4 regions of the Saccharopolyspora sp. CA-218241 genome follow, and region 2 is predicted to be linked to each of the others. Evidence: riboswitches for the same ligand, from Rfam matches in the RefSeq annotation. Region 2 holds a riboswitch; each other region holds the start of a gene.
The links. A riboswitch is a leader RNA that binds a small molecule or an ion and turns the genes downstream of it on or off. The one in region 2 is predicted to bind cobalamin.

Region 1 (5,844 bases), 440 kb from region 2:
CTCCACCGCGTCGACCGCGCCGAGCCGGGTGAGCAGCCCGCGCGTCCGCTCGACCCGCGCGGGGTCCAGGTCGGCGTCGCCGAGCACGCCGCGCAGCTCGGCGAGCGCCTGCTGGTCGTCCTGCCGCCGCGCGCTGTCCACCGCTTCGGCGATGAGCACCGTCCGCTTGCCCTCGCGCAGGTCGTCCCCCGCGGGCTTGCCGGTCACCTCCGGATCGCCGAACACGCCCAGCAGGTCGTCGCGGAGTTGGAAGGCGACACCGATGTCGGCGCCGAAGCGGCCCAGCGATTCCAGCGTCGCGGGGTCGGCCCCGGCGAGCTGGGCCCCGAGCTCCAGCGGGCGCTGCACGGTGTAGGACGCGGCCTTGAGCTCGCAGATCCGCAGCGCGGCCTGCGGGGTCTCGTCGTCCCGGAACTGGCCCAGCACGTCGAGGTACTGCCCGGCCATCACCTCGGTGCGCATCGCCCGCCACGGCTCGCGGGCGCGGCGCAGCGCGTCGGCGCCCATCCCCGATTCCTGCACCAGGTCGTCGGCCCAGGCCAGGGCGAGGTCGCCGAGCAGCACGGCGGCGGCGGTGCCGAACGACCCCGGCTCGCCGCGGAAGTCCGATTCCTGGTGCAGCGCGGCGAACTCGCGATGCACGGTCGGGTGACCGCGGCGGGTGTCGGAGTCGTCGATGAGGTCGTCGTGCACCAGCGCGCAGGCCTGGAGCAGTTCCAGGGCGCTGGCCGCGCGCAGCGCCGCGACCGCCTCCGGGCCCTGCGCGGCGCCGCCCGCCGCGCGCCACCCCCACCAGGCGAAGGTGGGCCGCAGCCGCTTGCCGCCGCCGAGGACGAACCGGGCGAGCTTGTCCACCGCGGTCCCGAAGGCCGGGTCCAGGTCGGCGGCCTCGGCACGCCGTTGCCGGAGGTACCGGGTCAGCAGGTGCTGCACCGCATCGGGTAGATCGTGTTCCACGACGGCGTCCTCGTCGGTGCTGTTCTCGGTGGTCGGATGCGAAACGGGCACGCCACCATCCTCCGCGATGTCCGCGCGCCGCGGCTGGCGGGTCCCGCCGCGGCGCCCACGTCCGGGTGATCGGACACGGAGCGTGGTCGGTACCGATTCGTGCGTCACCGGCCGACCGGACCGCGGAATCGGATGTGCGGAGCGCCCTCCGGGGTCGCGACGACCTCGCAGGCCACGCCGTAGACCTCGGCGACCAGGTCCTCGGTGAGCACGTCGGCGGGGGCACCGGCGGCCACCGCCCGACCGCCGGCCAGCACCAGCAGCCGGTCGCAGTAGCCGGCGGCGAGGTTCAGGTCGTGCAGCGCGACCACGGTGGTCAGCGGCAAGGTGCGGATCAGCGCCAGCAGTTCGAGCTGGTGGGCGATGTCGAGGTGGTTGGTCGGTTCGTCGAGCAGCAGCTCGGAGGGTTCCTGGGCCAGCGCGCGGGCGATCTGGGTGCGCTGCCGTTCCCCGCCGGACAGCGCGTGCCACCGCCGCTCGGCGAGGCCGTCCAGCCCGGTGGCGGCCAGCGCCCGGCGCACCGCCGCCGCGTCGTCGGGATGTTCCCCGCCCCAGCCGGTGCGGTGCGGGGTGCGGCCGAGGGCGACCACGTCGCGCACCGACAGGTCCAGCTCGGTGCCGGACTCCTGCTCGACCACCGCGACCCGGCGGGCCAGTTCGCGGCGGCCGAACCCGCCTAGCTCCCGCCCGTCGAGCAGCACGTTGCCCCCGGAAGGCCGCCGCAGCCCGGCCAGCAGCCGCAGCAGCGACGACTTGCCGGACCCGTTGGGCCCGAGCAACCCGAGGGTGCGGCCGGGTTCGACCTCGGTGCTGATGCCGTCGACGATCAGCGCGCCACCGGCGTGCCAGGACAGCTCCCGGGTCCGGATGCTCATGCCCGCTCCTCCCTCGAAAACGCGTGGTGGGACCCGCCCGCGCAGCGGCGCCGGTGGCCGGACCTCACGTCAGGCCCCGCTTGCGCACCAGCAGCGCGGCGAAGACCGGCACGCCGACGATCGCGGTGATCACCCCGACCGGGACCTCCTGCGGCGCGGCCAGGGTGCCCGCCAGCGCATCGACCCAGACCAGCAGCAGGGCGCCGTAGACGGCGGACACCGGCAGCAGCGCGCGGTGCCCGGGGCCGACGACCAACCGCATCGCCTGCGGCAGCACCAGACCGACGAAGCCGATCGCCCCCGCCGCCGCGACCAGCGTCGCGGTGAGCAGGGCGGTGGTGACCAGCAGCAGCGCGCGCAACCGCGCCACCGGCACGCCGAGCGAGGCGGCCGCGTCCTGGCCGAAGGCGAACGCGTCCAGCCGCCCGGCCTGGGACAGGCAGACCGCCAGCCCGGCGGCGGTCACCGCGGCGGCGATCACCACGTCGGTCCAGCGGGCCCCGGCCAGCGAGCCGAGCAGCCAGAACAGCACGCCCTGGGTCTGCTCGGCGTCGGCCGAGGTCATCACGACGTAGGAGGTCAGCGACGAGAAGAGCTGGGTGCCCGCGACCCCGGCGAGGATCACCCGGCCGGTCCCGCCACCGGCCAGCCGGGCCAGCAGCATCACCAGGCCGAAGGCGATGAGCGCGCCGACGAACGCCCCCGAGGTCAGGCCGATCACCCCGGCGCCGAGGCCGAGGACCACCACCGTGACCGCGCCGGTGGAGGCACCCGCCGACACGCCGAGCAGGAACGGGTCCGCGAGCGGGTTGCGCAGCAGCGATTGCAGCACCGCGCCGCACACCGCGAGCCCGGCGCCGCACAGCGCGGCCAGCAGCGCGCGGGGCAACCGCAGCTCCCACACGATGCCCTGCGCTATCCGCGACAGGTCGGTCTCGACCCAGCCGAACCGGGCGGCGATCACCTCGACGACCTCCGCGACGCCGAGGTCGGCCGGTCCGGTGGTGATCACCGCGGCGATCGACAGCACCAGCGCGGGCACGCCGACCAGCACCAGCCCCGCGGCCCGGCCGGGACGCGGCGCGCGGCTCACCGCTGCCGGTCCAGCTCGACCAGCGCGTCGGCCAGGGCCTCGATCCCGTCGATGGTCTGCAGGCTCACGTTCAGCGCCGTGCCGGTCATCGGCAGCCAGCGCTGCTCGCGCACCGCCGGGAGCCGGGAGACGGCCGGGTCGCTGCGCAAGAAGTCGACCTTGGCCCGCAACGAGTCGCCCTCGCCGTCGCGGGTCAGATCACCGAGCACCAGCAGCGAGGGGTCGCGGGCGAGGATGTCCTCCCAGCCGATCTGCGGCCACATCGAGCGCTGGTCGGCGTAGGTGCCGCGGACCCCGAGGGTGCGCGCCATGATCGCCGGGGCGCCGGTGCCGCCCGCCACGTACGGGGTTTCGGTGCGGGCGAACCAGAACAGCACGGAGGTCTCCGGCGGCAGGTCCAGCCCCGCCACCTTCCGCTGCGCCGCCGACACCCGGTCGCGCAGGTCCGCGATCAGCGCCTCGCCGCGCTCGGGCACCCCGAACAGCGTCGCGATCTCCCGCACCTCGCGGTAGATGTCGTCCAGCACCACCGGTTCGGCCAGCGGCGCCTCCTCCGGCAGGCAGTTGCTCGGCGACAGGTAGGTCGGCACGCCGAGCTGCCCGAAGCGCTCCCGCGAGGCGATCCGCTCATCGGTGAAGACGGCTTGGTAGGCGCCCAGCACGATGTCCGGTTCGGTGCTCAGCACGGTCTCGAACGACGGGGCGTTGTCGGCCAGCCTCGGCACCTGCGCGTTGGCTTCGGCCAGGTCCGGGTCCACCGGGTCGGTCCAGGTCGCGGTGCCGACCATCCGGTCCTGCAGGCCCAGCGACAGCATGATCTCGGTGGTGCTCTGGTTCAGGCTCACCGCGCGCTGCGGCGGCTGCTCGACCACGACCTCCCGGTCGCAGTTGGGCACGGACACGGCGCCGGGTGCCGGTGCTCCGGCCTCGGGTGCGGCGCAACTGGTGAGGGCGAGGGTGGCGAGGCTGGTCAGGACCACCGCGCGGCGGGTGCGCAAGACTACCGTCCTTCGCTCGGGGCTCGGTCGCGAAGCCCGGGTGCGAGCCGGGAAGCGGTGTGCGTCCCGGCGAGCCAGCAGGTCTTCGGGCTCGGGCTCGTTCGGGCGAGGAGCCTTCCCGGGCCTGGTGGCCCAGTGGCACGTGTCCTCGCCCAGCACCCCTACCGCTGCGCGTCAGCTCCGGCTTCCGACCGGATTCCCCGTCCCGCTCCCGCGGGCACGACTGGCTCGCGCCTCACCCTAAGGGGTCTGATCCGGGTGGCCTTGCGGGGTGCGCGCTCAGGCTTCCTCGGCCGCGCGCGCCCGCAGGTGCGTGCTCAGCGCCAGCGCGGCGACGACCAGCGCCACCAGGAAGGTCGCGCCGGTCAGCAGCGCCGCCCAGCCGACCCAGCCGCCGCCGGTCGCGCTGGCGTACTGGAAGGTCGCCGCGAGCCTGGTCACCTCGCCGGGTTCCAGCTCCCAGGTGACCGTGCCCGCGCTCTCCTCGCCGTTGGTGCTGGTGATCTCGCCCGGCGCGCTGACCTTGACCTCGACCGACGAGTCGGTGTTGGCCAGCGGGGTGAGGTCGGCCGAGGCCTCCAGGATCACCAGCGAGCCGCTGCGGGAGAGCTGGAACTGGTAGCGCGAGTCGTCCGGGGTGAGCGACTGGCTCAGCCGGGTCACCTCGTCGAAGCTCAGGCCGCGGAACGACAGGTGCGAGCCGACCCGGTCGCCCTGCGCGTAAGGCGTGATCCGCACCTGGTCGGCCAGGTCCTCGGGCGGGGTCAACTGGAACGGGACCTTCCCGTCGGCGGTCTGCGTGGTGATCACCAGCTCACCCGCGACGGCGTCCTCGCCGTCGATCGTGAGCGCCGCGTTCACGTGCAGGCAGCCGCCGGTGACCATCCCGACGAGCACCAGCAGCAGACCCAGCACCGCACCGCGGGCGGGGCCCGTTCGACGACCGCTCGTTGTCCGCTCCACCTGCCGAATCGTCGCACCGGCTGCGGGTTTTCGCCGGGTGCGCGACCGCGCCGGAGGAATCCGGATGAGGCTCCGGCGGGCGACGACTAGCGTGGGCGGGCATGGCGACTGATCAGCAGGGCGTGCACGAGATCAGCGACCGGTTCGTCGACGAGCTGGCCGCGCTCGACCCCATTTCCGGCACCTTCCTCGGGCTGCCGGGTCACGACGAGGACATGACGGACTACTCGCCGGAGGGCCACCGGGCCCGGGCGGAGGCGGCGCGGCGCGCGGTCGCGGCGGCGCGCGAGGCCGTGCCCGCCGACGACGCCGAACGGGTCGCGCAGGCGGTGCTGCTGGAGCGGGTGGGCGTCGACCTGGAGCTGCACGAGGCCGACGCCGACCTCTCGGCGCTGAACGTGATCGCCAGTCCGGTGCAGGACATCCGGCAGGTCTTCGACATGATGCCGACCGACACCGAGCAGGACTGGCGCACCATCGCCACCCGGCTGGCGAAGGTCGGCGAGTCGGTGCGCTCGCTGCGCGCGGGCCTGACCGAAGGCGCCCGCCGGGGCGCGGTCTCGGCGGCGCGGCAGATCGCCAAGGTGGCGGCGCAGTGCGACACCTGGTCCGGGCGCGGTGCTCCGAAGTCGTTCTTCGCGGAGCTCGTCGCCGGGGCGGAGGTCGGCGGGGCGCAGGTCGGCGGGGCGCTGCGCCGGGAGCTCGACGCCGCCGCCGAATCGGCCGCCGGTGCCTACGCCGAGCTGGCCGACTTCCTGCGCGACGAGCTGCTGCCGCGGGCGCCGGAGCGCGACGCGGTGGGCGAGCAGCGCTACCGGCTGTGGTCCCGCTACTTCACCGGTGCCCAGCTGGACCTGCGGGAGGCCTACGAGTGGGGCTGGCAGGAGTTCACCGCGATCGAGGCGGA
Region 2 (5,844 bases):
CGACCGCTGGGCGCGGCCACGTAGAGGTTCAGCGACTGGGCTTGGTCGATCCACTTCTGCCTGCGCGCGGCGGCGTCGACCAGCCACTGCGGGGCCACCTCGAACGCGGTGGCGTAGAGCTGCTTGAGCCGGTCCGGGATCCGCTGGATCGGGGCGAGGCTGCCGTCGTGGTACTTCAGGTCGGCGACCATCGCCTCGTCCCAGAGCCCCGCCGCCTTGAGGTCGGACACGAGTTGCGGGTTGATGACGGTGAAGTCGCCGGACATGTTCGACTTGACGTAGAGGTTGCGGTACAGCGGTTCGACGGACTGCCCGACGCCGCAGATGTTGGAGATCGTCGCGGTGGGCGCGATCGCCATCACGTTGGAGTTGCGCATCCCGTCCCGCAGGACCTGCTCGCGCAGCGCGTGCCAGTCCAGGGTGGACGACCGGTCCAGGTCGACGTCGCCGCCGCGCGCCTCGGCCAGCAGCTCCAGCGAGTCGATCGGCAGCACGCCCCGGCTCCACAGCGACCCGTCGTAGGACTCGTAGCGCCCGCGTTCGGCGGCGAGCTCGCTGGAAGCGGCGATGGCGTGGTAGCTGATCAGCTCCATGCTGCGGTCGGCGAACTCCACCGCCTCGGCCGAGGCCATCGGGATGCGCTGGGCGAACAGCGCGTCGGCGTGCCCCATCAGGCCGAGGCCGACCGGCCGGTGCCGCAGGTTCGACCGGCGGGCCTCCGGGATCGTGTAGAAGTTGATGTCGATCACGTTGTCGAGCATCCGCACCGCGGTGCGCACGGTGCGCCGCAGCCGCGCCGCGTCGATGCCGTCGGGACCGACGTGCTGGGCCAGGTTCACCGACCCCAGGTTGCACACCGCGACCTCGTCGGCGCTGGTGTTGAGGGTGATCTCGGTGCACAGGTTGGAGGAGTGGACCACGCCGGCGTGCTGCTGCGGCGACCGCAGGTTGCACGGGTCCTTGAAGGTGATCCACGGGTGCCCGGTCTCGAACAGCATGGTGAGCATCCGGCGCCACAGGTCCACCGCGCGGACCCGGCGGAACACGGCGATCTCGCCCCGGTCGGCCGCCTGTTCGTAGGCCCGGTAGCGCTCGGCGAACGCGGTGCCGTAGAGGTCGTGCAGATCGGGCGTCTCGTCGGGGGAGAACAGCGTCCACTGCTCGTCGGCCTCGACGCGGCGCAGGAACTCGTCGGGCACCCAGTTCGCGGTGTTCATGTCGTGGGTGCGCCTGCGGTCGTCGCCGGTGTTCTTGCGCAGGTCGAGGAATTCCTCGACGTCGATGTGCCAGGTCTCCAGGTAGGCGCAGACCGCGCCCTTGCGCTTGCCGCCCTGGTTGACCGCGACCGCGGTGTCGTTGGCGATCTTGAGGAACGGCACCACGCCCTGCGAGTTGCCGTTGGTGCCGCGGATGTGCGCGCCGATGCCGCGCACCGGCGTCCAGTCGTTGCCGAGCCCGCCCGCGTACTTCGACAGCAGGGCGTTGTTGCTGATCGAGTGGAAGATCGCGGCGAGGTCGTCGTCCACCGTGGTCAGGAAGCACGACGAGAGCTGCGGGCGGGTGGTCCCGGCGTTGAACAGGGTCGGCGTCGAGCACATGAAGTCCATCGAGGACAGCAGCTCGTAGAACTCGATCGCCCGCGCCTCGCGGTCGTCCTCGCGCAGCGCCAGGCCCATCGCGACCCGCATGAAGAACGCCTGCGGCAGTTCGTAGCGGGTGCCGCCGACGTGCAGGAAGTAGCGGTCGTAGAGGGTCTGCAGGCCGAGGAACCCGAAGGCGAGGTCGCGGTCGGGCAGCAGGGCGCGGCCGAGCCGGTCCAGGTCGAACGAGGCCAGTTCCGGGGCGAGCTGACCGGCGTCGACGCCGAAGCGCACGTAGTCGGCGAAGTAGCCCGGGTACCGGTCGCGCATCTCGACCTGGTCGGCTTCCCGCGGCTGTCCGGCCAGCAGGCTCAGCACTTCGCGGCGCAGCTTGTCCAGCAGCAGCCGGGCGGTGACCGCGGAGTAGTTCGGTTCGACTTCGACCAGGGTGCGCGCGGCCATGATCTGCGCCAGCGCGAGTTCGTCACCGCTGATGCCGTCGTAGATGGTGCGCTGGACCTCGGCCAGCACGGCGTCGGCCGATACCCCGGTCAGGCCGTCGCACGCCTGCTGGACCACGGTGGACACCCGGGTCCAGGTCGGGGTGGCGAGTGTTGCGGTCACTTGGGCTCTCTCCCTCGCGAGCTCGGTGGACCACGACGGCGCACGGGGAGACCGCGGGGCGGTCGTCCGCGTGGACCCGCCCTCGAGGTCCCGGACAGGCACGCGCGCGGCGTGCCACCGGTGGCAGGTCTTCGGACTCACGGGCGGCCTACTGGTCGTGGCTTCCCAGGCTCGACGAGCCCAGTGCCGGATACGACGGTCGTTCCCGTTCACCGCTGCGGGGCAGTCCCGGACTCGCACCGGGTTCCCTCTTCGCCACCGGATCGCTCCGGTGGACCACCAGCGGGCCACACACTACATCTTGGGTCGACTCCTCTTTCGGATGGCCACATACCGGTGTGTCGGGCTTCCGGTCGACACACCCCGACCGGTCGCCGAGACTGGCGGGGCGGACCACGGGGAGAGGGGGATCCCGGCATGGGGGCCGTCGACGAGGCCGACTTGCGCAGGCTGCTCGCCCAGCTCAGCGTCGCGGACAAGGTCCGGTTGCTGACCGGGGCGGACCTGTGGACGCTGCACCCGCTCCCGGAGATCGGGCTGCGCCCGCTGGTGCTCTCCGACGGTCCGCACGGCGTGCGCGGCCCCACCTTCGACGAGCGCGACGCCTCGCTCCTGCTGCCGGTGGCCTCGGCGCTGGCCGCCACCTGGGACCGGGCGGCCGCGCGCACCGCGGGCGAGCTGCTCGGCGACGAGGCCCGCAGGCGCGGCGTGCACGTGGTGCTCGCGCCGACCGTCAACCTGCACCGCACCCCGTTCTCGGGCCGGCACTTCGAGAACTTCTCCGAGGACCCGCTGCTGGTCGCCGCGATGGGCGCCGAGGTCGTCGCGGGCGTCCAGTCCCGCGACGTGGCCGCCACGCCGAAGCACTTCGCGGCCAACGACAGCGAGACCGAACGGCTGTCCTACGACGTGCGGGTGGACGAGCGGACGCTGCGGGACGTCTACCTCGCCCCGTTCGAGCGGATCATCGCCGAAGCCGGGCCGTGGGCGCTGATGGCCGCCTGCAACTCGGTCCTCGGCCGGTCCATGACCGAGAACTCCTGGCTGCTCAACGACGTGCTCAAGGGCGAGTGGGACTGGGACGGCGCGGTGGTGTCGGACTGGTTCGCCACCCGCTCGGTGGAGGCCGCGGCGCTGGGCGGGCTGGACCTGGCCATGCCCGGGCCCGGCGGGCCGTGGCGGGAGCTGGGCGCCGCGGTGGAGGGCAACCGGGTGCCGGAATCCGTGCTCGACGACAAGGTGCTGCGGCTGCTGCGGCTGGCCGCCCGCACCGGGGCGCTCGGCCCGGAACGCGCGGAACCCGGTCCACCGCCGGAATCCGCCCGGCCCGCCCTCCGCGACCTGGCCACCCGCGGTTTCGTGCTGCTGCGCAACGAACCGGTGGACGGCGCGCCGCTGCTGCCGGTGCCGGGCGAGGTGTCCCGGATCGCGGTGATCGGGGAGAACGCGCTGCTGCCCGTGGTGCAGGGCGGTGGTTTCTCGCGCGTCAGCCCGCCGCACGTGGTCACCCCGCTGGACGGGGTGCGCGCCGCGTTCCCCGCCGCCGAGGTGTTCTACCAGCGCGGGGTGCACCACCGGCGGCTGCTCGACCCGATCCCGCGCGCGGCGGTGCGCGATCCCCGGGGCGAGGGGACCGGGCTGCGGGTGGAGCACCTCGACGCCGACGGCGAGGTGCTGCGCAGCGAGCTGCGCGGCACCGACCGGCTGCTCTGGGCGGGCGACCTGCCCGCGGGCACCGAACGGCTGCGGGTGCGCGGCGAGCTGGCCGCCGCGGAGGGCGAGCACCGGTTCGGCGTGCACGGTGCCGGCCGGGTGCGGCTGTCGGTGGCGGGACGCGAGGTGCTCGACGCCGACAACGTCGCCGGGCCCGTCGACGATCCGGTGGGCGAGCTGCTGGAGCCGCCCGAGCAGCGCGTCGACGTGGTGCTCGTCGACGCCGACGTCACCGGTCGGGCGGTGGAGCTGGAGGTCGAGTTCACCCCGGCCGAGCCCCGCGGGCTGGTCGTGCTCGGGCTCGGGCACCGGGACCAGGAGCGGGACGAGGCCAGCGAGCTCGCCGCCGTGCGCGCGGTGGCGCGGGAGGCCGACCTGGCGGTGGTCGTGGTCGGCACCCACGACGAGGTGGAGACCGAGGGGCGGGACCGGGTCTCGCTGAGCCTGCCCGGCACCCAGGACGAGCTGGTCCGCCGGGTGGTCGAGGCCAACCCGCGCACCGCCGTGGTGGTCAACGCGGGGGCGCCGGTGCTGATGCCGTGGGCCGACGAGGTGCCCGCGCTGCTGTGGACGTGGTTCGGCGGGCAGGAGTACGGGCACGCGTTGGGCGACGTGCTGCGCGGCGCGGCCGAGCCCGGCGGGCGGCTGCCGACGACGTTCCCGGCGGAGCTGGCCGACGTGCCGGTTCCGCTGCCCGGGGTGCTGCCGGTGCACGGCGAGCTGCACTACACCGAGGGATCGCTGATCGGCCACCGCGCCTACGCGGCGTACGGGGCCGAGCCCGCCTTCCACTTCGGGCACGGCCTCGGCTACACGACGTGGGAGTACGAGACCGCCGACGACGACGGCGACGCGGTCCGGGTGGTGCTGCGCAACACCGGGGACCGCGCCGGGCGCGAGGTGGTCCAGGTCTACGCCCGGCCGGACGACCTGCCCGCCTCGCTCGTCGGCTTCGCGGTGGCCGAAGCCGCACCCGGTGATCGGACGCAGGTGCGGGTCGCGGTGTCGGGGCGCCCCGGCGCGGAGCACCGCCTGGAGATCGGCCGCGGGCTCGGCGACCTGCGGCTCGTCGTCGACGGGGGCTGACCCCGCGAAGGTGGGAGGAGGACGTGACGATGCTGACCAAGCAGCAGGCCGCGGCAGCGGTCCGCGACGCCAAGGCGGAACTGGGCGTCACCTGGCGGCAGCTCGCCGACACCGTGGGCAGGCCGGTGGCCTGGACCACGGCGGCGCTGCTCGGCCAGCACCCGATGGGCGAGCAGGAGGCGCGCGCGGCGGCGTCCCTGCTGGACCTGGAGCCGGAGGTGGAGGCGTCGCTGCGGGAGCAGCCGTACCGGGGCGCGCTGGGGCACCAGGTACCCACCGACCCCACCGTCTACCGGTTGCACGAGGTGCTGGAGGTCTACGGGCCGACGATCAAGGAGCTCATCCACGAGGAGTTCGGCGACGGCATCATGAGCGCCATCAACTTCCGCCTCGACGTGCGCCGGGAGTCCGATCCGCAGGGCGACCGGGTGGTGCTCACCCTGAACGGGAAGTTCCTCCCGTACCAGTGGTGACGACCACCCGCCTGCGGCCGTTGCCGGGGCCGCCCCGGGACCAACCGGGGAGCGAGTCGCTGCGCCATCGCGGGCCGGAGCAACGCCGCGGTCGGCGCACTCGGGAACGAAAAAGCCCCAGGCCGCGTGGCCTGGGGCTGCTGTGCGCCAACAGGGACTCGAACCCCGAACCCGCTGATTAAGAGTCAGCTGCTCTGCCAGTTGAGCTATTGGCGCTGGCACGTCGATCTGGGATTCCATTCCGCATTTCCGCTTCCGGCGGGTGCTTCCCGGTCTCCCTGGCGACGTGAAAAACAATAGCACGGTTCCGGAGGGCCTCTCGCAGGGGGGTCCTCGATCGATCGAGGGCGCCGGGAACGCAACCTCAC
Region 3 (5,844 bases), 2.6 Mb from region 2:
CCCGGTCGCCGACGCCCCGGCGCTGCTGGCCGGGCTGGCGGTCCTGGCGCTGCTCACCGGCCTGCGGTCAGCTCGCCACCAACCCGACCGAGATGGTCAGGAACGCCGCCACGCTGACCAGGTCCAGCGAGTGGGAGACCCGGGGATGCCGGAGCCGGTCGGCGATGCGGGCGGCGGCCAGCACGATGGTCAGCTCCCAGAACGCGGCGAGCACCAGGAAGATCACGCCTAGCACCACGAGCTGCACCGCGGGCTGCGCGGCGGCGCCGACGAACTGCGGCAGGAACGCCAGGCTGAACAGCAGCATCTTCGGGTTGGTCAGGTTGCTCAGCAGCCCGCGCAGGAACGGGTTGGACCGGTCGGGCACCGGCTCGGCCAGCCCTTCGGCGCCGGCCCGGCGGGCCAGCCAGAGCCCGCGCAGGATCGATCCGGCCAGGTAGACCAGGTACGCCGCGCCGACCCACTTCAGCACCGACAGCACCGCCGGGTGCCGGGTGATCAGCGCGCCGAGGCCGCCGATCACCGCCGCGACCTGGAGCACGCTGGCGGTGTGGATGCCGACCAGGGCGAGCAGCCCGGCGCGGCGGCCCGCGTTCAGCGAGGTGCGCAGCAGCAGGAAGGCATCGACTCCGGGGGTGAGGATCACGACCGCGCTCGCCAGCAGGAAGGCGGGCAGCGGAGTGGGGTCCAGGAGCACGTGCGGTTCCTCCTCGCGCTGATCTCGTGTCACCCGACCAGGCGTAGTTCGCCGCTCCGCCTGCGGAGACGCGGCGGAGCCGGTGGTACTGGTTCGGGAGGATCGGCGAACGATCGCGCATCGGTGCGCAGATTTTGTCGCCGAGAGCCATCATAGCGAAATATTTTCCCGGAACCGTGTGACTCCCCTCTCGTCATTCCCGGTATCGGTCCGGCTACGGTCCGTCCGGCGACAGGGTTCCGGCGGTGGAGGGCCGACGTGGTGGGCAGCAGCAGGAGCGGACCGGTGCGGATCGCGCTCGCGGGCGCGATGACCGTGCTCGCGGGGGTCCAGCCCGCGTACGCGGACGAGCGGCCCCAGGAGCGCGTCCTCGGCGGCGGGCCCGACTCCACCGACCGGGCGCCGTGGGCGGTCGCGCTCACCGACGGGTCCGGGCGGCACTTCTGCGGTGGCGCGCTGGTCAGCCCCGTCGAGGTGGTCACCGCCGCGCACTGCGTGGTCGACGGGACGGGCTCTCGGCGCGGGCCCGCCGACCTGCGGGTCGTCGCCGGGCGCACCGACCTCGGCACCGGCGCCGGTGTCGTCGGGCGCGTGGTGCGGACCTGGGTGCACCCGGAGTACGCGGGCTTCGAGCAGGGCGACGACCTCGCCGTGCTCACCCTGGACGCGCCGCTGCCGCAGCGGCCGATCCCGGTGGTCGCCCCCGGCGACCCCGCGCCGTACCGGCCGGGCACCACCGGCCGGGTCCACGGCTGGGGGCGCACCAGCGAGGGCGGTGCGTCCTCATCGACGTTGCGCTCGGTGACCGTGCCGGTCACCGACGACCAGACCTGCGCCGCGGCCTACTCCACCTACGACAGGACCGAGATGTTCTGCGCCGGGGTGCCCGAGGGCGGTCGCGACGCCTGCGCAGGCGACTCCGGCGGGCCGTTCGTGGTGGGCGGGCGGCTCGCCGGGGTCGTCTCCTTCGGCACCGGCTGCGGCCGGCCCGGCGTCCCCGGCGTCTACACCAGGCTCGGGGGTTACCCGGAGCTCGCCGACCAGCTCCAGCCGAGTGGTGTGGGCAACTCCCGGCCCGGGTGACCAGGGCCTCCGGCCGGATGCTGTGATATCCAGGTTCAGGTGACCCTCCAGCCGCTCGCGACCGCCGTCCACCGCGCCTACACCGCGGACCTGGACGCCGACGACTTCTACCGGATGCTGCGCCTGCGCGTCGACGTCTTCGTCGCCGAGCAGCAGTGCGCGTACCCGGAGCTCGACGGCAGGGATCTCGAGGAGACCACCCGGCACTTCTGGATCGATTCCGCCGATGGTTTCGTGCTCGGCTACCTGCGCCTGCTGGAGGACCCCGACGGCGTCTACCGGATCGGCCGGGTGTGCACCGCCCAGGGCGCCCGCGGCCTCGGGCTGGGGCGCAAGCTGATGCGCGCCGCCGTCGCCGAGGTCCGGCGCAGACCGGTCGTGCTCTCCGCGCAGACCTACGCCGTGGACTTCTACCGCTCCTTCGGCTTCGCCGAGGACGGCGAGGAGTACCTGGAGGACGGCATCCCCCACGTCCCGATGCGCCGCGCCTGATCCCCCGCGCCGCAACGACGACGGCACCGCTGAGCTCCGAAAGCGGCCGACGCCCCACTCATCTCATCCGAAAGGAACTGAGTGAGGGGCACCCTTGCCCGAGTTCGGGGTCTTTTCGGAATGCGGCGGAGCCGCATGCGGTGCGGCCGTCAACCGGCACCGCCGCCCGTGCTCGGACGTGACCGCTCAGCGGTCTTCTCGCGAGGACGCCCTGATGCCGTGTATTGGCGATCCATCGAGAAGGGCGCCCGGAGCGAGAAGGCCGCTGAGGTTCCGCCACCCGCACCGCCACGCAGGCCATTCTGAAAACAGTCCGTGGGGTGGGGACGTGGCGCTGGTCTCGGGTGTGTTGGTCCGGTGATCGGGGTCTGCGACGATGCCGGGTGATCCACGCGAGGGGTGCGGCAGGAAGCCGGTGCGAATCCGGCGCGGTCGGCGCCACTGTGACCGGGGAGCGGTCCGCCACCACGTGCCACCGGGCGATGCCTGGGAAGGCCGGCGGCCCGCGCCGATCCGGGAGCCAGGACACTGCGGCCCCTCCTTCCCGATACCCGGGGCGTCCGACACCCGAGGAAGGAACCCGGCATGACCGCTCCTCCGCGCGCCGCCGCGCGCTTCCCGTTCTCCGCCGTGGTCGGTCACGACGACCTCCGGCTCGCGCTGCTGCTCAACGCGATCCACCCGCGCATCGGCGGGGTGCTGGTGCGCGGTGAGAAGGGCACCGCCAAGTCGACCGCGGTGCGGGCGCTGGCGGGGCTGCTGCCCGCGCTCGACGTCGTCGAGGGCTGCCGGTTCGGGTGCGCCCCCGACGCGCTGGACGACCGGTGCCCGGACGGCCCGCACGACGCGGTGGTGGCCCAGCGCCGACCGGCCGGGCTGGTGGAGCTGCCGGTCGGGGCCACCGAGGACCGGCTGATCGGCTCGCTGGACCTGGAACGCGCGCTGACCGAGGGCGTCCGCGCCTTCCAGCCCGGCCTGCTGGCCGCCGCGCACCGGGGCGTGCTCTACGTCGACGAGGTCAACCTGCTGCACGACCACCTGGTCGACCTGCTGCTGGACGCCGCGGCGATGGGTCGCGCGCACGTCGAGCGCGACGGGGTGTCGGTCTCGCACGCCGCGTCGTTCCTGCTGGTCGGCACGATGAACCCGGAGGAGGGCGAGCTGCGCCCGCAACTCCTGGACCGGTTCGGCCTGACCGTGCACGTCGCCGCCGCCCGCGAGGTCGCCACCCGGACCGAGGTGGTGCGCAGGCGGCTGGCCTTCGAGGACGACCCGGAGGGCTTCGCCGGGCAGTGGGCGGAGGCCGACGCGGAGCTGGCCCGGCGCATCGTCGAGGCCCGCGCCCGGCTGGATGCCGTGGTGCTGCCGGATTCCGAGCTGCGCCGCATCTCCGCGCTGTGCGCCGCGCTGGAGGTCGACGGGATGCGCGCCGACCTGGTGCTGGCCCGCACCGCCGTGGCGCACGCGGCGTGGCGCGGCGCGGACGCGGTGGCCGAGCAGGACGTCGAGACGGCGGCCCGGCTGGCGCTGCCGCACCGGCGCAGGCGCGACCCGTTCGACGAGCCGGGGATGGCGGAGGACCAGTTGCAGCAGGCCCTCTCCGAGGCCGCCGAGCACGCCGGGGACGGCGACGACGACCCGCCGCCGGACGGCCCGGGCGGCGGTGCTCCCGAGGACGGCGGCCCCGATGACGGCGGTCCGGACGACGGCGGACCCGATGACGGCGGACCCGATGACGGCGGGCCCGATGACGGCGGGCCCGGGGCCGGTGCGCCCGACAGCGGCGACGAGGGCGACGGCGGCCGCAGCGGTGGCGCTGACGGCGACGAGGGCTCGGGCGGTGCCGACCGGCAGCCCGCGGCACCGGAACCGGCCTTCCGGGCGCGGCTGCTGGAGGTGCCGGGACTCGGCGAAGGCGCCCCGGGACGGCGCTCGCGCAGCCGGTCCCGCACCGGGCGCGGGGTCCGCGCTTCCGCGGTGGAGGGCAACGGCGTGCACCTGACCGCCACGCTCGCCGCGGCGGCCCCGCACCAGCGGGCGCGCGGGCGCAGCGGACCCGGCCTGCTGCTGCACCGCGAGGACGTCCGCCGGGCGGTCCGGGAGGGCCGCGAGGGCAACCTCGTGCTGTTCGCGGTCGACGCCTCCGGGTCGATGGCGGCGCGGGAGCGGATGTCGGCGGTCAGCGGTGCGGTGCTGTCCCTGCTGCGGGACGCCTACCAGCGGCGGGACAAGGTCGGCGTGGTCGCGTTCCGGGGCGACGGGGCGGAGGTGGCGCTGCCGCCCACCTCGTCGGTGGACGTGGCCGCCACCCGGATGCGCGCGCTGCGCACCGGTGGCCGGACCCCGCTGGCCGACGGGCTGCTCACCGCGCGGTCGGTGCTGCGCACCGAGCGGACCCGCGATCCGCAGCGCCGCCCGCTGCTGGTGCTGCTCACCGATGGCAAGGCCACCGTCGCCGTCGACGCGGCGGCGGGTTCGGCCCGGGAACGCGCGCGCCGCGCGGTGGACGACGCGGTGCGCGCCGCCGGGCTCCTCTCCCGGATGGAGGTGGCCTCGGTGGTCGTCGACTGCGAGAGCGGTCCGGTCCGGCTCGGCCTGGCGGGACGGGTAGCGACGGCCCTCGACGCGCCCCGGCTGCGGTTGGAGGAGCTGTCCGCGGAGAACGTCGCCGGGGTGGTCCGGGCGGCGCGTCCGGACCGGGAGCGCGCCGCCTGATCTCGGTTCGGTCACGAGATTCGGCGTTTCGCGGCCGGGATCGCGCGGCGCATTGGTACCGTTGCCGCTGTCCGCCTGACCCCCAGAGGTGGACTTCCCGAGTGCCCCCGCGCTCCCGGCAACCCCCAGGCCGGTGGAGCGCGGGGCCTTGTGGTTACCGGGCCGGGTCCGGCGGTGCGCGGGAGGATTCCCGTCCGCGGCCGTTCGGGGCCATCCCGTTGGCCCATTCGGGTCCAGTTCGCCGCGCGGTCCCGGGTGCGGCGGGCGTCGCACGGGTGCGGGACATCGCGCTCAGATCAACAGGTGCTAACTTTCCGTTTGCCGGGGCGTGTCGAAACGAATCGGGGACGGTGCGAGATGGCCGAATCGGCCGGTGCCGTGGCGGGACTCGCCGCCGCGAACGAAGCCATGATGGGAATCATCAACGCGGCCAACGGCGGCCGGTTCCAGGTGACTCCCGAAGCGGGTGAGGAGCTCATCCGGATCTTCGAGGACATGGGCGAGGAAATGCGCGGCATGTGGCAGGACCTCGACCTGCTCAAGCAGAAGGTGCCGCTGGGTCCGAGCCCCGCCGGGCAGGAGATCGCGCACTTCGACCGGCTCGTCGCCGCGGGCGACGACGGCCGCTCGTACGAGGAGATGCTCCGGCAGTTGCGCAGCCGGGTGCCGGAGGTCGTCGAGGCGATCCGCAAGGGCATCGAGCTCTACCAGGAGGTCGACGACGGGAACTCCCGCCGCTTCGACGTGCAGGCTTGAGATCAGGAGTGTGAATCCGTTGCGTCGTCCGATGCCGCGAGCGCTCGTCACCGGCGGGATCGCCGTGGCGCTGACCTGCACGGCCTGCGGCGGCCCGAGCG
Region 4 (5,844 bases), 2.6 Mb from region 2:
CTGCACGCCCGCTGGTCGGCCCGCAAGCTCGGGCCCGCCCCGGACCGGAGCTGCCGGCCCAACGCCGTGGTCCGCCGGCTGCTCGCGACTTGGCGGCTGCTGGTGCTCGGCGCGCTGTCCGCGCTGAACTTCCTGGTCGCCGTGCTGGCGGTGCTGGCGCTGCTGATCGCCACCCCGCTCGGCGCGATCGTCGTCTGGCCGCGACTGGTCGACGGGGTGCGGTGGCTCGCCGGGCTGAACCGGCGCCTGGCCCGGGACTGGTCCGGGGTCGAGGTCGGCGAGGCGTACCTGCCGGTGGAGCCGCCGGTGCCGACCGCCGACGGCCTGTACCGGTCCGGTCGCTCGCTGGTCGAGTCCCCGGCGCCCGCGTGGCGCAGCGCCCGGCTGCGGCGCGCGCTGCGCGATCCGGCGACCTGGCGGGACCTGCTGTGGCTGGCGGGGGACCTGGTGGTCGGCGGGCTCGGCCTGGCGTTGCCGGGACTGCTCTGGCTGTTCGCCGCCGGTTTCTGGGTGCCGCTGTGGTGGGCCGTGCTGGGCGTGTTCCTCGACATGTCCGCGGCCCGCGCCGGCTGGACCGGGTTCGCCCGCTGGCTGGTGGACAACCCGGCGATCGGGATGCCCGCCGGGCTGCTCGCCGCTGCGGTGCTGGTGCTGCTCGCGCCGATCACGTTGCGCTGGCACGGGTACTGGGCCCGGCTGCTGCTCGCCCCGACCGAGCGCGCGCTGCTCGCCCAGCGCGTCGAGCAGCTCACCGAGACCCGCACCGACGCCACCGAGGCCGAGACCGACCGGCTGCGCGACATCGAGCGCGACCTGCACGACGGGCCGCAGGCGCGGCTGGTGTCGCTGGGGCTCAAGCTGGCCGCCGCGGAACAGCTCCTGGCCACCGAACCGGAGCGGGCCCGCGCGCTGCTCGCCGAGGGCCGCGACGAATCCGGCGCCGCGCTGGCGGAACTGCGCGGGCTGGTGCGCGGCATCCGGCCCCCGGTGCTCGCCGAACGCGGTCTCGGCGACGCGGTGCGGGCGTTCGCCCTGGAGTCGGCGGCCCCGGTGGAGGCGGTGGTGGACCTGCCCGGTCGGTGCCCGCCCGCCGTCGAGGCCGCCGCCTACTTCGCCACCCGCGAGCTCGTCACCAACGCCGTCAAGCACGCCGCCGCCGCGGCCATCCGCGTCGAGGTGTCGCACGACGGCACCGCGCTGCGGATCACCGTCACCGACGACGGGTCCGGCGGTGCGGTCGTCGGGCACGTCGGCGGACTCGCCGGGATCCGGCGCAGGCTCGGTACGTTCGACGGCGCACTCGCGCTGTCCAGCCCGGACGGCGGTCCCACCCGAGCGACCTTGGAGATCCCGTGCGCGTCGTCCTCGCCGAAGACCTCTTCCTCCTCCGGGACGGCCTGAGCGCGCTGCTCACCGCGCACGGCTTCGACCTCGTCGCGGCGGTGGAGACCGGCCCCGAACTCCAGGCCGCGCTGTTCGACCACCGCCCCGACGTCGCCGTCGTCGACGTCCGGCTGCCGCCCACCAAGACCGACGAAGGGTTGCAGGCCGCGCTGGTCGCCCGCCGCGCGATCCCCGGCCTGCCGGTGCTCGTGCTCTCCCAGCACGTCGAGCAGCTCTACGCCCGCGAGCTCCTCGCCGACGGCGCGGGCGCCGTCGGTTACCTGCTCAAGGAGCGGGTGTTCAACGCCGAGCAGTTCGTCGACGCGGTCCGCCGGGTCGCCGCGGGCGGCACGGCGATGGACCCCGAGGTCATCTCGGCCCTGGTCGCCCGCCGCGCCGCCCCGCTCCAGGACCTCACCGACCGGGAGCGCGGCGTCCTGGCCCTGATGGCGGAGGGTTGCTCCAACGCCGCCATCGCGCAGCGCCTCGTGGTGAGCGAGGGGGCGGTGGGCAAGTACATCGCGAGCATCTTCGGCAAGCTCGGGCTCGCGCAGGAACCGGAGACCAACAGGCGGGTCCTGGCGGTCCTGGAATACCTCGAGCGCTGACCTCGCGACCCTGGTGAGGGGCGCCTTCATCCGACATAGCCGGATGAAGGCGCCCCTCACTCGGCACCCTCCCGGGTGAGGTGGGCGTCCTCGGGCCGGGTGCGTGATCGAATTCACGGGGTTTGACCTGGGGTGCTCGGCAGGTCAGGATACGTCGGCTGGCAGTGCAGGAACCCGGTGCGAATCCGGGGCGGTCCCGCCACTGTGACCGGGGAGCGGACCCCACCGATGGCCACGGCCGCAAGGCTGGAAGGCCGGGGACACCGCGTCGATCCGGGAGTCAGGACACTGCGCGCCGGCCCCGCGTCGCGCCGCGGCGCGCGGACACCCCACCCCGGGCGGGAGAACCCAGGAGGTCGGGCTCCCATGCGGGATGCCGGAACGCGGTCGCCGACGGCGGCCCGCGCGCTCCGCTGCGGCCGTCGCTCCCCGTCCGGCCGGAGTCGAGGAGCCGGAGCGAGCATGACCACGTTCGACCCGCCACCGCGGCGGGTGCACCCGATCGAGATCGAGTCGTACCGGATCATGCGGGAGCGCGCCGATTTCGGGCACTTCGCCCCGCTGACCCGCGCCGTGGTGGAGCGCGTCGTGCACACCACGGCGGACCCGAGCTGGACCGGCGAGGTGGTCACCACCGAGGACGCGGTGCGCGCCGGGCGGCGGGCGCTGCTCGACGGCGCCGCGCTGATCACCGACGTGCGCATGGTGGCGGTGGGCATCACGTCCCGGGAACCGCTGGTCGCGTTGGACCTCCCCGGGGTCGCCGCCGAGGACGGGCTCACCCGGTCGGCCGCGGGCATCCGGGCCGCCGCCGAACGCCATCCCGACGGCGCGGTGTGGGCGATCGGCAACGCCCCGACCGCGCTGGCCGAACTGCTGCGGCTCGCCGAGGCGGGCGCGGTGCGACCCGCGCTCGTCGTCGGCGTGCCGGTGGGCTTCGTCGGCGCCGTGGCCGCCAAGGCGGCGTTGCGGCGCAGCGGACTCCCCGGGGTGAGCACGCTGACCGAACGCGGCGGTGCGGCGATCGCCGCCGCCGCCGTCAACGCCCTGCTGTACTGGCGGGAGAACCAGGAGGAGGACCGGTGACCGCACCGCAGCCGCTGCTGATCGTGGGCCACGGGACGGTGGACGACGGCGGGGTCGAGGAGTTCCGCGCGTTCATCGACCGGGTGCGCGGCCGGATGGCCCCCGCCGGGATCGACGTCGCGGGCGGCTTCATCGAGCTGTCCGCACCGGCCGTCACCGAGGCGTGGGGCGAGCTCGCCGCGCGCGGCCACCGCACCATGGCGGCGGTTCCGCTGGTGCTGGTCGCCGCCGGGCACGGCAAGGGCGACATCCCCGCCGCGCTGGAGCGGGAGGTCCGCCGCCACCCGGGCACGTCGTTCGCCTTCGGCCGCCCGATGGGCCCGCACCCGGTGCTGCTGGACCTGCTGGCCGAGCGGATCGCCGCGGTGGTGCCGCGCGAGGAGTGGGCGGACACGGCCGTGGTGCTGGTCGGCCGGGGCTCCACCGACCCGGACGCCAACGCCGAGGTGTGCAAGGTCTCCCGGCTCTTGCAGGAGACCTGCGGTTTCGACACGGTCGAGACCGCGTTCGTCTCGCTGGCACCGCCGGACGTCGCGGCCGGGCTGGAACGGGCCCGCCGCCTCGGCGCGCGGAAGGTCGTGGTGGCGCCCTACTTCCTGTTCGACGGGGTGCTGCCGCAGCGCGTGGCCCGACAGGCCCGGGAGTACGCCCGCGCGGCACCGGACATCGACGTCCACGTCTCCGGTTACCTCGGTGACACCGACGCCCTGGCCGAGCTCGTCGTCGAGCGCTACCACGAGGCGCTGCACGGCGAGATCCGGATGAACTGCGACACCTGCGCCTACCGGGTGCTGCTGCCGGGCTTCGAGGACAAGCTGGGTGCGCCGCAGACGCCGCACCACCACCCCGACGATCCGACCGGGCACGGTCACGGACACGGACACGCACATGGACACTCCCGCTAACCCGCCCGCCGAGCACCACTACCTCGCCGGACTCGACCTCGCCGGACGCCGGGTCGTGGTGGTCGGCGCGGGAACCGTCGCGCAGCGCCGGCTGCCCCGCCTGGTCGGCGCCGGTGCCGCCGTCGAGGTGATCGCCCCCGAGGCCACCCCCGCGGTGGAGGCGCTCGCCGACGCCGGCGAGATCACCTGGACCCGGCGCGGCTACCGCGACGGCGATTTGGACGGCGCCTGGTACGCGGTGGCCGCCGCCTCCCCCGACGAGGTCAACGCCGCGGTGGGCGCCGAGGCCGAGCGGCGGCGGGTGTTCTGCGTGCGCTCCGACCGGGCGGTGTCCGGCAGCGCGGTGACCCCCGCGGTCGCCGAGCACGACGGGCTGCTGCTCGGGGTGCTCGCCGGCGGATTCCCCCGGCGCAGCGTGGCGGTGCGCGATGCGCTGCTGGAGGCGTTGCAGTCCGGTGTGGTCGACGAGCACGCCGACGCCCCGGCGCCCGGGGTGGTGCTGGTCGGCGGCGGTCCGGGCGCGCCGGACCTGATCACGGTGCGCGGCAGGCGGCTGCTGGCCAAGGCCGACCTGGTGGTCACCGACCACCTCGCCCCCCGCGAGCTGCTGGAGGAGCTGGGCCCGCACGTCGAGGTGGTGGACGCCTCGAAGATCCCGTACGGCCGGGCGGCGAACCAGGACGTGATCAACCGGACGCTGATCGACGGCGTCCGCGCGGGGCGGTTCGTGGTCCGGCTCAAGGGCGGCGACCCCTACGTGTTCGGCCGGGGCTTCGAGGAGCTGCTGGCCTGCGCCGAGGCGGGCGTGCCGGTGACGGTGGTGCCGGGGATCACCAGCGCCTTCTCGGTGCCCGCGGTGGCCGACGTGCCGGTGACGCACCGCGGGGTGGCGCACGAGGTGGTCGTCGTCTCCGGGCACGTCGCACCCGACGACGAGCGCTCGCTGGTGGACTGGCCCTCGCTCGCCCGGCTGCGCGGCACCCTGGTGCTGCTGATGGCGGTGCAGCGCATCGAGTCCTTCGCCGAGGTCCTGATCGAGCACGGCCGCCCCGCCGACACCCCGGTCGCCGTGGTGCAGGAGGGCACGACCGCGACGCAGCGCTCGCTGCGCACCACGCTGGACCGGGTCGGGGCCGACGTGCGGGAGCAGGGCGTCCAACCGCCGGCGGTGGTGGTCATCGGCCCGGTCGCCGGGCTGAAGGACTGACGCGCGCGGGTGGGTCCGGACGGCCGGACCCACCCGCGCGGTTCAGCCCAGGTTCGCCTCCTCGGCGAGCAGCGCCGCCAGTTCGGTCGCGTCGGCCCCGGCGAACCCGGCGCGGTGGAACCACGCGGTGATGTTGTCCGCGTCCCGCGCCAGGTAGTCGAGGCCCTGCGGATTGGCGGCGAGGTCCACCGCCTGCGGCAGGTCGATCAGCACCAGCCGGTCGCGGTGCACCAGCACGTTGTAGGCGGACAGGTCGCCGTGGGCGTAGCCCTGCCCGGCCAGGACGGCCAGCGCGTCGACCAGCTGCTCCCACAGCTGCGCCAGTTCGGCGCGGTCCGGGCGCAGCGCGGCCAGCCGGGGCGCCGCGGTGCCGTCGGCCTCGCCGATGAACTCCTGGAGCACCTCGCCGCCGACCCGCTGCACCGGGTAGGGCACCGGCGCGCCCGCCCGCCACAGCGCGCCGAGCATCCGGAACTCCGCGACCGCCCACTGCTGGGCGATCATGCCGCGGCCGAACGCGGTGCGGTGCTCGATCGCCCGCATCTCCCGGGACCGGCGCATCCGCCGCCCCTCCAGGTACCCGGCGTCGCGGTGGAACAGGCGGTGGTCGCCGTCGCGGTAGCGCTTGGCGGCCAGCAGGCAGGACTCCCCGCCG

Region 1: another riboswitch for cobalamin. It lies ahead of ACQP0T_RS08210 (ABC transporter substrate-binding protein); the one in region 2 lies ahead of ACQP0T_RS06140 (ribonucleoside-diphosphate reductase subunit alpha).
Region 3: another riboswitch for cobalamin. It lies ahead of ACQP0T_RS21615 (VWA domain-containing protein); the one in region 2 lies ahead of ACQP0T_RS06140 (ribonucleoside-diphosphate reductase subunit alpha).
Region 4: another riboswitch for cobalamin. It lies ahead of ACQP0T_RS21530 (precorrin-8X methylmutase); the one in region 2 lies ahead of ACQP0T_RS06140 (ribonucleoside-diphosphate reductase subunit alpha).

Annotation. Positions count from the first base shown of each region.
Region 1 is NZ_CP191860.1:1,676,928-1,682,771, forward strand. Features, by position in the region: gene ACQP0T_RS08195 (polyprenyl synthetase family protein) at 1-1,008, opposite strand, end outside; gene ACQP0T_RS08200 (ABC transporter ATP-binding protein) at 1,113-1,883, opposite strand; gene ACQP0T_RS08205 (FecCD family ABC transporter permease) at 1,948-2,976, opposite strand; gene ACQP0T_RS08210 (ABC transporter substrate-binding protein) at 2,973-3,974, opposite strand; cobalamin riboswitch at 4,034-4,217, opposite strand; gene ACQP0T_RS08215 (DUF3153 domain-containing protein) at 4,254-4,937, opposite strand; gene ACQP0T_RS08220 (DUF885 domain-containing protein) at 5,039-5,844, shown strand, end outside.
Region 2 is NZ_CP191860.1:1,233,486-1,239,329, forward strand. Features, by position in the region: gene ACQP0T_RS06140 (ribonucleoside-diphosphate reductase subunit alpha) at 1-2,204, opposite strand, end outside; cobalamin riboswitch at 2,310-2,500, opposite strand; gene ACQP0T_RS06145 (glycoside hydrolase family 3 protein) at 2,622-5,003, shown strand; gene cynS (cyanase) at 5,033-5,476, shown strand; tRNA gene ACQP0T_RS06155 (tRNA-Lys) at 5,620-5,692, opposite strand.
Region 3 is NZ_CP191860.1:4,543,601-4,549,444, reverse strand. Features, by position in the region: gene ACQP0T_RS21630 (LysE family translocator) at 68-730, opposite strand; gene ACQP0T_RS21625 (S1 family peptidase) at 959-1,780, shown strand; gene ACQP0T_RS21620 (GNAT family N-acetyltransferase) at 1,820-2,272, shown strand; cobalamin riboswitch at 2,678-2,803, shown strand; gene ACQP0T_RS21615 (VWA domain-containing protein) at 2,858-4,987, shown strand; gene ACQP0T_RS21610 (hypothetical protein) at 5,345-5,743, shown strand; gene ACQP0T_RS21605 (DUF3558 family protein) at 5,775-5,844, shown strand, end outside.
Region 4 is NZ_CP191860.1:4,522,951-4,528,794, reverse strand. Features, by position in the region: gene ACQP0T_RS21540 (sensor histidine kinase) at 1-1,401, shown strand, start outside; gene ACQP0T_RS21535 (response regulator transcription factor) at 1,353-1,991, shown strand; cobalamin riboswitch at 2,159-2,282, shown strand; gene ACQP0T_RS21530 (precorrin-8X methylmutase) at 2,454-3,077, shown strand; gene ACQP0T_RS21525 (sirohydrochlorin chelatase) at 3,074-3,982, shown strand; gene cobA (uroporphyrinogen-III C-methyltransferase) at 3,966-5,189, shown strand; gene ACQP0T_RS21515 (serine protein kinase RIO) at 5,232-5,844, opposite strand, start outside.